2 regions of the Streptomyces violaceusniger Tu 4113 genome follow, and region 2 is predicted to be linked to the other one. Evidence: riboswitches for the same ligand, from Rfam matches in the RefSeq annotation. Region 2 holds a riboswitch; the other holds the start of a gene.
The links. A riboswitch is a leader RNA that binds a small molecule or an ion and turns the genes downstream of it on or off. The one in region 2 is predicted to bind thiamine pyrophosphate.
Positions count from the first base shown of each region.

Region 1: linked by a shared signal. The riboswitch ahead of thiO (glycine oxidase ThiO) and the one ahead of STRVI_RS08520 (thiamine ABC transporter substrate-binding protein) in region 2 are both predicted to bind thiamine pyrophosphate.

Region 1 covers NC_015957.1:8,222,777-8,227,185, reverse strand. Annotated here, with positions in the region: gene STRVI_RS33630 (thiazole synthase) at 1-589, opposite strand, end outside; gene thiS (sulfur carrier protein ThiS) at 598-798, opposite strand; gene thiO (glycine oxidase ThiO) at 795-1,970, opposite strand; TPP riboswitch at 2,028-2,141, opposite strand; gene STRVI_RS33615 (NAD(P)/FAD-dependent oxidoreductase) at 2,568-3,749, shown strand; gene STRVI_RS33610 (Rv2175c family DNA-binding protein) at 3,852-4,217, shown strand.
Region 2 covers NC_015957.1:1,893,043-1,897,451, forward strand. Annotated here, with positions in the region: gene STRVI_RS08505 (GntR family transcriptional regulator) at 1-36, shown strand, start outside; gene STRVI_RS08510 (YdcF family protein) at 49-726, shown strand; gene rlmN (23S rRNA (adenine(2503)-C(2))-methyltransferase RlmN) at 1,314-2,420, shown strand; TPP riboswitch at 2,494-2,598, shown strand; gene STRVI_RS08520 (thiamine ABC transporter substrate-binding protein) at 2,594-3,667, shown strand; gene STRVI_RS08525 (ABC transporter permease) at 3,763-4,409, shown strand, end outside.

The DNA of each region.
Region 1 (4,409 bases), 6.3 Mb from region 2:
TGCGGATGCCGAGACCGGAGCCGATCGGGGAGCCGAGCGGCATGATCGCGGCACAGCCGACGTCCTCCAGCTTCCGGGCCAGGATCGGGTCGTCATTGGTGTACGGGAGGACCGTGAAGCCGTCGTCGACCAGCGTCTCGGCGGCGTCCAGCAGCTCGATCGGATCGGGGAGCAGGGTGCGCTCGTCGGCGACCACCTCCAGCTTGACCCAGTCCGTGCCCAGGGCCTCCCGGGCGAGGCGGGCGGTGAGCACGGCCTCACCGGCGGTGAAACACCCGGCGGTGTTGGGGAGTGGGCGGATGCCGTGCCGGTTCAGTACGGAGAGCACCGACCCCTGCACCGTGGGGTCGAGCCGCCGCATCGCGACGGTCGTCAGCTCGGTGCCGGAGGCCAGCAGCGAGCGCTCCAGGATCTCCAGGCTGGGAGCGCCGCCGGTGCCCATGATCAGGCGGGAGCCGAAGTCGGTCCCGGCGATGGTGAGCGGGTCGGGGGTGGCGAGGGGCGCGCGGCCAGGGGCGTTCGGGGCGGTGGTGACGGGTGTGGCGGCAGTAGCGGCAGTAGCGGCCGTGGTGGTCGTGGTGGGAGCCATGGGTGGGGTCAGCCTCCTTGGACCGCGGTGAGGACCTCGACGCGATCACCGTCGCCGAGCGGGGTCGCGGGCCATTGGGTCCGTGGGACGACCGTCTCGTTGACGGCGGCGGCGACGCCCGAGGGCGCCTGGGTGAGGGTCGCGACAAGCCGGTCGAGGGTGGTCCCGTCCGGGACCTCGCGGGGCTCGCCGTTGACGGAGACGGTCATGGGTGCTGCTCCTGTGCTGGGGAGGGTGTGGCTGCGGGGGCCGCGAAGCGCCGCGGGGTGAACGGCCGGGCCTCCGGCGGGAGTTCTCCGCTCGTCAGCGCCTCGGCCATGACATCGCCGGTGATCGGGGTGAGCAGGACGCCGTTGCGGTGGTGGCCGGTGGCCAGCAGCAGCCCCGGCAGCGCGGTCGGGCCGAGCATCGGGGCGTTGTCGGGGGAGCCGGGGCGCAGCCCGGCGCAGGTCTCCACCAGCGGCAGTTCGGTGATGCCGGGCACCACCTCATGGGCGTCCCGCAGGAGTTCGTACACCCCGCCCGCGGTGACCGTGGTGTCCCAGCCCAGCTCCTCGCTGGTCGCGCCGATGACCAGCTCGCCGTTCTCGCGCGGCACCAGGTAGACCGGCCCGCCGCGCACCACGGCCCGTACGGTCCGGGAGAGGAACGGTGCGTACCGCTCGGGCACCGACAGCCGCAACACCTGCCCCTTGACGGGTCGTACGGGCGGCAGGACGTCGTCGGGAACGCCCGCGAGCCGTCCGCTGAGGCTGCCGCCGGCCAGTACGGTCCGCTCGGCGGCCAGGCGCGTACCCCCGGTCAGCTCGATCCCGGTGGCGCGGTCGCCGTCCAGCAACAGCCGCTCCGCACGGGCGCGGTGGAAGGCGACCCCGGCCCGCTCGCACGCGGTGAGCAGCGCCGCCGCCAGCCGTCGCGGGTCCACCTGGTTGTCGCCGGAGACGCGCAGCCCGCCGTGTACGCCCGGCGCGAGCATCGGTTCCAGTCGGCGGCATTCACGCCCCGTCAGCCACTCGGACTCCAGCCCGAGCCCCTGCTGGAACGTGTGGAGCTCGCGCAGATGGGCGCGGTCGTCGGCGTCGAACGCCACGGCGAGCGTGCCGCAAGAGCGGTGACCCACGTCCTGGCCGCTCGCCTCCTCCAGCTCGGCCACGAAGTCCGGATAGCGGTGCGCGGAGGCCAAGTTGAGCCCGAGCAGGGTCTGCTCGCCGTAGTGGAGCTCGGTGACGGCGGCCAGCATCCCCGCCGCCACCCAGGCGGCTCCGCCGCCGGGCGCCGGGTCGGCGAGGGCGGTGCGCAGCCCCCGCTGGGCCGCCCGCCAGGCCGTGACCAGGCCGATGATGCCGCCCCCGATGACGAGGACGTCGTACGGTCCGCCCACGGATGGTCGGTGGCCAAGCCCAGAGGTGTGTGGTCCGTCTTCGTGACCTGGTGCGTGCGTGGACACGCTGCCCCTCCCTTCGCCGGCATGACCCGGATCAGGTTCGTACGGTCGGAGGCCGTTTCAGCCTCCCTCTCAGCCCGGTACGTCCGGGCTCCCGCGAGTGCTCTGCCCCGCCACCCTAGTACGGGCCCGAATCGCCCGAAACCCCGACCACCCACCAGACCACCAGCCCCCACCGGGTTCCCACCCCACCCCCTCCAGCACCCCACCCGAGGCTCCGGGTTCCGTCCTTGGCAGTGGTGTAGGGGTTCTACCTGATCCGGGGGTCGGCGGAAGCCGAGCCGCACCCCGCCGGGAGCCGAGCCGCACCCCGCCGAAAACCAAGCGCACCCCCGCCGGAGCCACCCGGCCCCCAAGGACCCAAGACGGGCCAGACCCCCCCACCGCCCCACCCCTCTGTGCCCGAGATCTCCCCTCGCCCTCTGCGGTCCGCCCCACCAGCCGCAATACAGTGATCGTGTGAGCGATGAGACGACGACGAAGCCGTCCTCGAGCGGCGGCGGCGAACAGCGGGTGGTGATCGTCGGAGCGGGCATGGCGGGGGTGCAGACCGCCGTCGCGCTGCGCGAACAGGGCTGGGCGGGGGAGATCGTCCTGCTGGGCGCGGAGACCCACCAGCCCTACGACCGGCCGCCGCTGTCCAAGGCCGTGCTGCTCGGCAAGGCCGAGGGATCCACGCTCGACGTGGACTTCGCCGGGCTCGGCATCACGTTGCGGCTCGGCGTCCAGGTCACCGGGCTCCGTACGGACAAGCGGCTGGTCGAGACCGCGACCGGAGAGCTCCCGTACGACGTCCTGGTGATCGCCACCGGCGCCGAGCCGGTCCCGCTGCCGGGCAGCGAGGGCGTGCCCGGCGTCCATCTGCTGCGCACCCTGGACGACGCGGTGCGGCTGCGCCCGGTGCTCGCCCGGCAGCGCGAGATCGCGGTCGTGGGGGCGGGCTGGATCGGCGCGGAGTTCGCCACGGCGGCGCGCGAGGCGGGCTGCGCCGTGACCGTCGTCGAGGCCGCGGACCGGCCGCTGGCGGGCGCCCTCCCGGCCGAGGTCGCGGCCCCCATGGCGGCCTGGTACGAGGACTGCGGCGCCCGGCTGGTGACCGGCGCCCGGGTGGCCTCCGTGGACGAGAGCGGGCTGGTGCTCGGCGACGGCACCCGGCTGCTGGCGGGCGCGGTGGTCGTCGGGATCGGGGCCCGGCCGGCGACGGACTGGCTGGCGGGCTCGGGCGTGGAGCTGGCCGAGGACCGCTCCGTCGCCGCCGACGACCGGCTGCGCACCTCGGCGCCGGACGTCTACGCGGTCGGCGACTGCGCCTCCTTCCCGTCCGCCCGCTACGGCACGCGGCTGCTGGTGCACCACTGGGACAACGCGCTGCAGGGGCCGCGCACCGTCGCCGCCAATGTGGTGGGCAGCCGGACGGCGGCCCACTTCCCCGGCGCGGTCTACGACCCGGTGCCGTATTTCTGGTCCGAGCAGTTCGGGCGCTTCGTGCAGTACGCCGGGCACCATTCGGAGGCCGATGAACTGGTCTGGCGCGGCGATCCGGCCGGTGCCGCCTGGTCGGTGTGCTGGCTGCGCGAGGGCGCCCTGGTCGCCCTGCTGGCCGTCGGCCGTCCGCGCGATCTGGCCCAGGGGCGCAAGCTGATCGAGCGCGGTGCCCGGCTGGACCGGACGCGGGCCGAGGACCCGTCGGTGCCGCTGAAGTCGGCCGTCCGCTGACCGGCCGGCGGACTGCTGTGCGGGGCGTGTGGGACGGGCCGGGCGGCCCGCGCGGCGGACGCCCGGCTACCCACTGTCAGTCCCAGATGGCAGGCTTGTTCCGTGACCGAGATTGACGCAAAGATCGATGCTCTCGTCCCCGCCTGGCTCACCCTCCCCGATGTCGCCGAGCGACTCGGTGTAGAGGTGACGCGCGTCCGGCAGCTCGTCAAGGAGGGCCAGCTGATCGCGGTGCGCCGTGGCGAGAACAGGGTGCTTCAGGTGCCCGAGGAGTTCATCGCAGACGGAAAGGTCGTCAAGGGCCTCGTGGGGACCTTGACGCTGTTGAAGGACGACGGCTTCAGCGACGAAGAGATGCTGGAGTGGCTCTTCACCCCCGACCCGAGCCTGCCCGGCACCCCGGCACGGGCCCTGGGCGAGAATCGCGGTACGGAAGTGAAGCGGCGTGCGCAGGCGCTCGCCGTCTGACGCCGCTCCCGTCCAGCTTTCGGCGGCCTTCCGTACGGGGCTCCTACAGCGCCCGTACGGGGGGTGTACAGGGCTGGTCGCTCTCGCGTTTTCGCCGCCGTTGTCGCATGTAGTCGCCGTTTTCGCACGTCATCGCACGTAGTCGCGTGTTGTCGCACACGGCGTACGGGCCGGGCTCCGCGCACGGCCCGT
Region 2 (4,409 bases):
CAGAAGACCGATGAAGGAGCCCCCGATGCCAAGTGAAGGAAACGGCAAGTGATCTCGGCCCAGGCGTGGGAAGACGCGCGGCGCGTCTGGGAGTACCACCAGATGCATCACGCCCCGAAGCCCTGTTCGGTCGCGATCGGCCTAGGCAGCCATGACCTAGGCGTAGCCGATACAGCCGTGGACCTGTACGAACGCGGTATGGCTCCGCTCCTCGTGTTCACGGGGGCCACCAGTCCGACAACCCGGGAGCGCATGCCCCGGGGGGAGGCAGTCCACTACCGGGAGCGGGCGCTGGAGCTTGGGGTCCCTAGCTCGGCCGTACTTCTGGAGCCTCACGCGAGGAATACCGGCGAGAACATCCGCTTCTCAAAGGCGCTGCTTGAAGAATCCGGTATCGATGTCTCTTCCGTACTGCTGATCAGCAAGCCGTACGAGGAACGACGGTCGTACGCCACAGCGCGCAAGCTCTGGCCGGAAGTCGAGATCGTCAGTGCGTCCACCCCGATGACGCTCAGTGAGTACGTCGATTCCATCCAGGACCCCCGCCTAGTCATCGACATGCTTGTCGGCGCGCTCCAGCGGTTGCTGGTCTACCCGGACCAGGGATTCATGATCAGCCAGCCGACACCGGCCGACGTGGCTGAGGCGTACGAGCGGCTGTGCCACGAAGGGTTCACGAGTCGCCTCTTGCCCGTCGACACGGGAGAGGCCCAGGCCAGCCTGTAGCGGCGGCGGGTTGTTACAGGTTTCTCTACCTCATCAAGGCCCCCGGCTGCGCTCCGCTTCGCCGGGCGCGCTCCCGGCTCCCGGTCGCGCTCTGCTCCTGCCTCCGGCCCGCGCCGCGCACCGTCCGCCGACGCGCGCCCACAGGCGAGGAGGCCGGGGGCCGAGTGTTGAGACCTGATCGGCCAGCCTCAGGCCAGAGAGCGTGCCTCCGGCGGGGGCGCTTAGGCTCCGGGATGGCGGGGGCTCCGTCTGCGCCCGCAGGTCCATCGTGGCGTGCGCGGGAGCTCCCATCCCGTCACCGTCGTCCCAGGCAGAGCCGAGCAGACGCGGCCCAGGGGCGTCAAGGTCGTTCGTACAGTGGCGCGCTCCACCTTGACGCCCCTGAACCACGCCCGCTCCACGGTGTGTGGGACGACGGCGACGGGATGGGAGCTGGGGAGGGTGGTGGGTTGAGGAAGTGGGGAAGGCTCGGGCCGTCTCTGGGCCGTCCGAGGGGGATCAGCGATGACAGATGGCGACCAATGACGACGGGTATCCCGACCGTCCGCCGCAGGTCACGCGAATTGATCTGCGACACTGGGTGAACCATGCCTAAGCCCGGAGAACTCACCTTCGCCGCGCCGCGTGGGGCCAAGAAGCCCCCGCGGCATCTTGCCGACCTCACACCCGCCGAGCGCCGGGAGGCCGTCGCCGCCCTCGGGGAGAAGCCCTTCCGGGCCAGTCAGGTGTCGCGTCACTACTTCGCGCGCTACGTCGACGACCCCGCACAGTGGAGCGACATACCGGCCGCCGCGCGCGAGAAGCTGGCCGCCGGGCTGCTGCCGGAGCTGATGAGCGTGGTGCGGCACATCAGCTGCGACGACGACACCACACGCAAGACCCTGTGGCGGCTCTTCGACGGCACGCTCGTGGAGTCCGTTCTGATGCGCTACCCGGACCGGGTCACCATGTGCATCAGCTCACAGGCGGGCTGTGGGATGAACTGCCCGTTCTGCGCCACCGGCCAGGCGGGGCTGGACCGCAATCTGTCCACCGCCGAGATCGTGCACCAGATCGTCGACGGGATGCGGGCCCTCCGCGACGGTGAGATCCCTGGCGGGCCGGCCCGGCTGTCCAACATCGTCTTCATGGGCATGGGCGAGCCGCTGGCCAACTACAACCGCGTCGTCGGCGCCATCCGCCGGCTCACCGACCCCGAGCCCGACGGCCTCGGGGTGTCGCAGCGCGGGATCACCGTCTCGACCGTCGGCCTCGTGCCGGCGATGCTGCGGTTCGCCGACGAGGGGTTCAAGTGCCGGCTCGCGGTGTCGCTGCACGCGCCCGACGACGAGCTGCGTGACACCCTCGTGCCGGTCAACACCCGCTGGAAGGTGCGCGAAGTCCTGGACGCCGCGTGGGAGTACGCGGAGAAGTCCGGCCGCCGGGTCTCCATCGAGTACGCGCTGATCAAGGACATCAACGACCAGGCGTGGCGCGCCGATCTGCTCGGCCGGCTGCTCAAGGGCCGCCGGGTGCATGTGAACCTCATTCCGCTCAACCCGACGCCCGGCTCCAAGTGGACGGCGTCCCGGCCCGAGGACGAGAAGGCGTTCGTGGCGGCCCTGGAGGCCCACGGGGTGCCGGTGACCGTCCGGGACACCCGTGGCCAGGAGATCGACGGGGCCTGCGGGCAGCTGGCGGCTTCGGAGCGCTGAGGACCGGCTGATACGGTGCCTGGGCATCGTTGCATCATGCGATGGTCGTAAAACTGAATATCCGTACAAGTGAACATTCCGACAGGGGAGCGCTCAGAGCGCTGAGAGTGCGGCACGGCCGCAGACCCTCGGACCTGATCCGGGTCATACCGGCGTAGGGAGTCAGCATCACCATGAACAGCCAGCTTCGGCGTGCCATCTCAGCCGCCCTTTTCGGCTCACTGGCGTTGGGCGCGCTCGTCGGCTGCGGCGAGGATTCCAAGAGCGGCGCGGACTCCAAGACGGTCACCCTGGTCACGCACGACTCGTTCGCGGCCTCCAAGGCGGTCCTCAAGGAGTTCACCAAGGAGACCGGCTACAAGGTGCGGGTGCAGGCCGGGGGCGACGCCGGAGCCGCCGTCAACCAGGCGATCCTTTCCAAGGGTCACCCCCAGGGCGATGTGTTCTTCGGCGTCGACAACACCCTGCTCTCCCGGGCGCTCGACAACGACCTGTTCACCCCCTACACGGCGAAGGGTCTCGACAAGGTCCCGGCGGCCCTTCAGCTCGACCGGGCCGAGCACCGTGTCACCCCCGTCGACTTCGGCGACATCTGCGTCAACTACGACCGTAAGTACTTCGCCGACAAGAAGTTGGCGCCGCCCCGGACGCTGGACGACCTGACCAAGCCCGCCTACAAGAACCTCCTCGTCACCGAGAACGCGGCCACCTCGTCCCCCGGTCTCGGCTTCCTCCTCGCCACGGCCGCCAAGTACGGCGACGACGGCTGGAAGGGCTACTGGAAGAAGCTGCGGGCCAACGGCGTCGAGGTCGTCGACGGCTGGGAACAGGCTTATTACGACCGGTTCTCCGGCTCGGCCGGTGGCGGCAAGGGCGACCGGCCGCTCGTCGTCTCCTACGCCTCGAGCCCGCCGGCCGAGGTGGCCGACGCCAAGACCAAGCCCGCCAAGGCCCCCACCGGGGTGGCGACGGGCACCTGCTTCCGGCAGGTGGAGTTCGCCGGGCTGCTGAACGGCGCGGGCAACACCAAGGGCGGCAAGGCGCTCCTGGACTTCCTGCTGAGCAAGCGGTTCCAGGAGGACGTCCCGCTGAACATGTACGTCAACCCGGCGCGCGAGGACGCCAAGCTGCCGGAGCTGTTCACCCGGTACGGGGTCAGGATCGCCGACTCGGCCACCCTGGCGCCGCAGAAGATCGCCAAGAACCGTGAGCCGTGGGTCAAGACATGGTCCTCGCTCGTCCTGTAGAGCCCGGCGAGAACCGTAAGACGGCCGACGGCCACCGTAAGGCCGACAGGGCAGACGGCGGCGGCCGTCGCGCGCTCGCCCTCCGACTCGCCCTGATGGCGGTGCCGCTCGCCTTCTTCGCGGTCTTCTTCGCCTATCCCGTGGCCGCCATCGTCACCCGGGGGCTGCGCGTCGGCGGGCAGTGGCGGTTCGGCCGGATCGCCGAGGTGCTGACCGACCCGGCGACGCTGGACGTCCTGTGGTTCACCTGCTGGCAGGCGGTCGCGTCGACCGCCCTCACCCTCGCGGTCGCGCTGCCCGGCGCCTATGTCTTCGCCCGCTTCGACTTCCCCGGCAAGGGGCTGCTGCGGGCCGTGGTGACCGTGCCGTTCGTCCTGCCGACCGTCGTCGCCGGATCCGCCTTCCTGGCCCTGCTCGGCCGGGGCGGGCTGCTGGACGAGTTGTGGGGGGTGCGGCTCGACACCTCCGTCTGGGCGATCCTCCTGGCCCATGTCTTCTTCAACTACGCGGTCGTCGTCAGGACTGTCGGCGGGCTGTGGGCCCAGCTCGACCCGCGCCAGGAGGAGGCCGCGCGGGTGCTCGGCGCGAGCCGGCTCTCGGCCTGGCGCCGGGTGACGCTGCCCGCGCTGGCCCCAGCAGTCGCCGCCGCCGCGCTGATGGTGTTCCTGTTCACCTTCACCTCCTTCGGCGTGATCCAGATCCTCGGCGGCCCCCGCTACGCCACCCTGGAGGTGGCGATCTA